One region of the Macrococcus epidermidis genome, then DNA from elsewhere that is predicted to be linked to it. Evidence: riboswitches for the same ligand, from Rfam matches in the RefSeq annotation. Region 1 holds a riboswitch; the other holds the start of a gene.
The links. Region 1 has a riboswitch for thiamine pyrophosphate ahead of KFV12_RS01080 (ECF transporter S component). Riboswitches for the same ligand answer to the same signal wherever they lie in the genome.
Positions count from the first base shown of each region.

Region 2: linked by a shared signal. The riboswitch ahead of KFV12_RS05555 (3-oxoacyl-ACP reductase) and the one ahead of KFV12_RS01080 (ECF transporter S component) in region 1 are both predicted to bind thiamine pyrophosphate.

Region 1 covers NZ_CP073819.1:197,587-200,867, forward strand. Annotated here, with positions in the region: gene KFV12_RS01070 (formate/nitrite transporter family protein) at 1-767, opposite strand, end outside; gene KFV12_RS01075 (GNAT family N-acetyltransferase) at 893-1,336, opposite strand; TPP riboswitch at 1,338-1,444, shown strand; gene KFV12_RS01080 (ECF transporter S component) at 1,515-2,099, shown strand; gene KFV12_RS01085 (ABC transporter ATP-binding protein) at 2,103-3,281, shown strand, end outside.
Region 2 covers NZ_CP073819.1:1,051,492-1,054,772, forward strand. Annotated here, with positions in the region: gene KFV12_RS05550 (GNAT family N-acetyltransferase) at 586-1,056, shown strand; TPP riboswitch at 1,138-1,242, shown strand; gene KFV12_RS05555 (3-oxoacyl-ACP reductase) at 1,324-2,076, shown strand; gene KFV12_RS05560 (NtaA/DmoA family FMN-dependent monooxygenase) at 2,089-3,281, shown strand, end outside.

The sequences.
Region 1 (3,281 bases):
CCACCACCGATATAGTTACCGATATATGCGTAGAAAATATTTTTGAGTACATCGATCCAAGATAATGCATCGATATTGTAGAACATCATTCCGGCAAACAATCCAGCATTGTAAACAACGTGTTCGTAAGCCATAAATACAAAGATAACTACTCCGATACCGATAAAGAATACTTTAGCTAATACTTCCTTACATTGTAATGAAATATAAATACCGATATTGATAAAGAAGTTAGCGAATATCCCTTTAATTAGAATTGCATGCCAACTTGATGCTATTGTTTTTGCATCTACTGTTTTTGTTAATGCTGCTACCATTTCAGGTGTCATAACTTTAGTGCCTGTCATCATTCCAAATAAGATAAATCCACCAATAATATTTCCCAGGAAACATAACGTAAATATTTTTATAATTTTACCCATTGTGATTGTTTTGAAATAATAACCCACTGTAAAGAACATAAAGTTACTTGTTAATAATTCAGAATTAGTAAGTACGATCATTACGAGTGCGATACTGAATGCAATTGCCCCTACTAAATTGATAAGCCCTGCATTTTCAGTTGAAGCAAATTGTGTCTTAGCTGCAAGTTGAAGCACTGCCATAATAGCTAGTAAAAAACCTGACATAATCGCTTTTAACATATAGCGCCCAGGTGTCTTATCTACCATCACTTCTTTCATTGCTACTTGATTTAATACGTTTTCAATGTTGCCTTTCGAAGCATAAGTATCTTCGATAGTTTTAGCTGGAATTTCAATAGACATTTTAGTGCCTCCTCATGTGTTTTTATCACAGTAAATTTAAAAAAATAAATTAAAATATGAATATACAACTATATTATATCCGTTATATAAAAAAGTGTATAGACTCATTTGTGAAAAAGATAACATTATATAATTTTAAGCGCCATGATAAAATCTGTTTGTGCTTCATCGCCCATTTGAAAGACATGAGAATCTATATGTTTAAATCCCATTCTATTGTAAAATGCAAGGGCATTTTGATTATGCTCCCACACGCCTAACCAAACTTTTTTTAAATGATAATACTTAGCACGTTCAATTGCTTTGTTGTAAAGATGTTTACCAATGCCTTGTTTTTGGTAGCGATTATCAACATAGATGCGTTCAATTTCAAGTGTATCTTCTCCCATAGCTTCAGTTTGTGCATCATTTATATTGATTTTTAAATAACCTGCAACGTCATTATCTGAGTAAGCGAAATAGAATTCTGAATTGGGGTTGTTCAATTGGGCTTTCATCTTTTCTTCGGTGAAAGAAATTTTGAGTTGACAAAATTTAGTTTCGCGAGTACTGTAAAAATAACAAATCAAATAAGCGCACTAGGGGTGTTTTATTAAAAACTGAGATAAGGCTGTAGCCTTAGACCCTTTGAACCTGATCTAGATGATACTAGCGTAGGGAAGTGTATAGTCACAGTATAAGTGTGGCTATTTTTCCGTACGCAGTCTTCTCTATAGAAGGATGCGTATTTTTTATGGAGGAATGAAAATGAACAGAAATAGTCAGGGTTTGAAGTTGTCAGAAATTTTAGTGACAGTATTAGTAGCAGTATTATTTGCAGTAGCGTACAATTTTGTCTGGTTACCTTATGAGGCAATGAAACCACTGGGGCTACATTTTGAACAGTTAATATATGGTGTTTGGTTTATGGCTGCAGTTGTGGCGTATTTAATTGTTCCAAAAGCAGGAATTGCATTACTGGCTGAGTTTGCAGCAGGTGCAGGAGAGACAATTGTAATGGGGAAATTTGATATTCCGACGTTTGTTTTTGCATTTTTACAAGGTTTGGCATGTGAATTTGTATTTATGTTATTCAAATATCAATCACGTAGCATGATGGTGTGTATATTAGCGGGCGTTGCAGCTGCAATTATAAGTCTGCCAGTTGAGTATTTCTATGGATATATGTCTGAAGTAGCAGGATGGAACGTGCTGCTTTATATTATAATGCGTTTGATTAGTGGCGCATTAGTAACCGGGGTGTTGTCATATTTAATTGTTAAAGCATTGGATCAGACTGGTGTAACGAAGCTATTCAGAACATCAACTCAATCAGATTACGATAGTTTATAGATGATGTTATCTGTTAGAAATTTAAGATTGAAATATCCCGGTGAAACAGAAAAGATATTTGACGGTATCGATATTACGATAGCAGAGAAAGAAAAAGTATTATTGCTCGGACCTTCAGGTTCTGGAAAGAGCACATTGTTGAACGTACTAAGTGGCATCGTCCCTGAGTTGATCGATTTACCGATGAAATATGATGTATTAGAACGGGACATGAATGCTAGTGTTATATTTCAGGATCCAGACAGTCAATTTTGTATGCCGAAAGTATACGAAGAACTAGCTTTTATTCTGGAAAATCAAAATGTTGATAAATCGCAAATGAATCAATTAATTAATGATGTTTTGATTAAAGTAGGACTGGATGTTGAACCCTCACAACAAATCAATCAACTCAGTGGCGGTATGAAACAGAAACTCGCAATTGCTGGGTCATTGCTGCAGAATGCTGATACGTGGTTTTTAGATGAACCTACAGCGATGCTCGATAGCGATGCAACAAAGCATTTATGGGAATTGATGATCGATTTATGGCAGGATAAGACAGTACTTATCGTAGAACATAAAGTTGAGCATATCTGGCGATATGTTGATCGTATTATTCTGATGGATGCTGATGGTAAGTTGGTTACACAAGGCACACCACAAATTATTCTTGAGCAACATGAAGATTTATTGAACCAGTATGGTGTATGGCATCCTAATGCATATAAGTGTGCACCAAAACCATTGCATTATGAGCATATGTCAAATGAATTTGAACTCGTGTTAAAAGATGTGGCAGTAAAACGTAAAGAAAAGACGTTGTATCATATTGATAAACTTGTCGTTAGCAGTCATGAATGGATTGCGATTACTGGAAAGAACGGAACAGGAAAAACAACGTTATTAGAATCTTTGATGCAGCTTATCCCGTATAAAGGTTTGATGCAATACGATGATAAAACTTTGAAGAAAGTAAAAGATGCAGCGCGTAATATGTACCTCGTCTATCAAAATCCTGAACTGCAATTTATTCAAGGTAGTGTATACGATGAAATCTTCTTTAACTTTCAATTTTTAGATAAAAGCCGAGCTGGGGAACGTACATCAAATTTATTAAAGCAATTAAATCTGTACCATCTAAAAGATCGTCATCCTTTTGAACTTTCCATGGGACAAAAGAGAAGATTAAGTGTTGCGACT
Region 2 (3,281 bases), 850 kb from region 1:
ACCGTTTATACGGTGACAAGCTTTTTATGATTTCAATTTCGAATAACCACTCAGCTATGTCCAGCTTATGAGTGGTTATTTTTTGTCTTTGTCATATAGTCTAATAATGAGTGGTATAATGATGACAAAAATCATCAACATTATACTCAATAACTCAAAATCAGTCATGCTTTCCTTTCCAGGAGAAACAACTAACAAACAAAATCAAAGGCATCACCCCTTAGGGCTAGCCACCACTATAAACTTATCTACAAATACTATTATAAAGCGTAAATAAAATAATTAGAACTGATGTTCTGTTTAATTTGTTATTTTTATACCAAAGTCAGTACTCGCAATATACTTTATTTCTTTCTGATTGCGAAGTGTTGGTATCGTTAACCAGAGAATTGAAATGGCAAAGTAACATATTCCAGATAGAGAAATAAGTTGTATTTCAAAATGTACCTTTATGGACGGTATACACACCGCATGGTAATGTGTTAAATCATAAATTCTATCAAAAATTAAGATTTATAAAGTACGGTGAGGCAGAAATTAGTGATAAATTATCTTTTTACAAATTCAAAAAAGAGGAAGGATTTTATGATTGAAGCAATAAACGAACAGAATAGAGCATTGGTTATTGAATTCTTTAATAAACATTGGGGATCTTCAGAAATGATTGTTTCTTCTGGGAGATATAATTGTGCTGAGTTACCAGGTCTAATTTATATGGAAGATGAAAAGATTACTGGGCTATTAACATATATTATTAAGGATAAAACGATTGAAATCATTTCTTTGGATAGTGTGATTGAAAATAGAGGTATCGGTACACAATTAATGAATTTCTTGGAACGATTAGCGTATAAAAATTGTAAGTTTAATATTAGAGTAATAACAACTAATAATAATATAAATGCATTGAAGTTCTATCAAAAACTGGGCTACAGAATAAAAGAAATAATTCCCGATGCCGTAAACGAAGCAAGACTAATTAAACCACAAATACCAATGGTTGCTGAGAATGGAATCCAAATATTAGATGAATTAGTATTAGAAAAGTATATTTAATAATATATTAAATATAAACAACATAATAATCATCATATATTGACAGAACATACAATTATTTGTATATTGAAGTCAACTTAAGAAATACACTAGGGGCATTTAACGATAAATTGAGATGAGGTAGTCCTCAGACCCTTTGAACCTGATCTAGTTCAAACTAGCGTAGGGAAGTGTGCTAATGAACTGGTCTATTTATTATGTCTTTTTCATGCACCTTTCTATCAGGAAAGGTGTATTTTTTATGAATAAAATCATAGAGGAGAATATTTGATGAAAACTGTAATGGTTACTGGCGGAGCTAGAGGTTTAGGAGAAACAATCGTGAAAGGTCTCAATGCTGAAGGTTATAATGTGATTATTAATTATTTTCAAAGTGAAGATGCTGCAAATTCATTAGTAGCATCATTTGGAGAAGATAAAGCGTTAGCTTTTAAAGCTGACGTTACAAAACGTGCAGATGTAGATGCAATGGTGAAAGCAGGGATAGAGAAGTTTGGCAAAATTGACGTAGTTGTAAATAATGCACTTGTTGGATTTAAGTTTGATCCAGTAGCACAAAAGTCATTTAAAGATTTATCGTGGGAAGATTATCAACAACAAATTGATGGAACGATGAAAGCTGCATTCAATATAAGTCAAAGTGTAATCGATGGTTTTATTGAGCAAAGAGATGGAACGATTATTAGTATTGGCACAAATTTATTCCAAAATCCGGTTGTACCTTATCATGAATATACGACTGCTAAAGCAGGTTTACTAGGGATGATGCGCAATATCGCAAGTGAATTAGGACAATATGGCATTCGTGCAAATATGATTTCCGGTGGTTTACTGAAAACAACTGATGCTTCTAGTGTAACGACAGATGAAGTATTTGAATTAATCGCTAATTCTACACCACTAAGAAAAGTTACAACACCACAAGATGTTGCAAATATGGTTGTCTACTTAGCATCTGATAGAGCGAAAGGAATTACAGGTCAAAATATCACTGTTGATGGTGGGTTAACGATGAACTAGGGGGAGTTTTAAATGTCAAATATGCATATCGGCATATTGATTTATGGTATAGGACATCATTTGGCGGCATGGAAAGCACATGATTCTCAAATACATCGTTTAGGTGATATCAGTTATTATCAATCTCTTGCTCAAACTTGTGAACGTGGAAAGTTTGATATGATTTTCTTTGCTGATAATCAAGCATTTAATGCAACACATGAAAATATAATGCCAGCGATGTGGCTAGATCCAATCGTAAAACTTTCAGCAATATCACAAGTAACTAACAATGTTGGTTTAGTATGTACGATATCAGGAACATTTATGAATCCATATCATGTAGCCAGACAAATTCAATCTTTACAGCATATATCGAATGGCCGTATGGGATGGAATCTGGTTACATCTATGACAGATGAAGAAGCAAGAAATCATAGCATGGAGTATTTACCTGCTCATGCACAAAGATATGAAAAAGCTAGAGAATTTGGAATAATAATGGATAAATTATTTGAATCATGGGATGAAAAAGATTTTATTTATAATAAAGAAAATCATCAAATGATAAAACATCAAAATATACAACCAATCAATCATATGGGTAATTATTTCCAGGTACGAGGGCCGTTATCAACACCAAATTCTAAGTATGGAAAACCTATCGCAATGCAGGCAGGTGCTTCAGTTGAAGGCCTAAAATTAGCAGCAGAACAAGCTGATGCTGTGTTTTCCGTAATCTGGAATATCTCGATGGCTAAAAGATATCGCGAACGATTGAAACAGGCAGAAGAAAAAGAAGGAAGAAAGAATAAAATTAAAGTTCTACCAGGTTTAGTTACATACGTTGCTGAAACTGAAGAACAAGCTTATGCAAAGAAACAAGCCTTAGATAATATGCTGGATATTGCAAGTTCATTAAAAATGCTGGAATTATTTATTCATCAGGACACTTCAGGATGGGATTTAGATGCGAAAGTACCTGACTTACCACTTTTAGCATCGTTTACTGGACCGAAAGGAAGATATGAAACAGTACTTGAAATTATCAAAGATAAAGATCCAACGGTACGAGAACTTTTAGGATATTTAGCAGCAGGTGGTGGACATTTGACTTTAATCGGTACGCCGGAAATGATAGTAGATGAATTTGAAAAATGGTTGAAAGAAGGTGTAGCAGACGGATTTAATCTCATGCCACCAACTTTACCTAACAGTTTGGATGA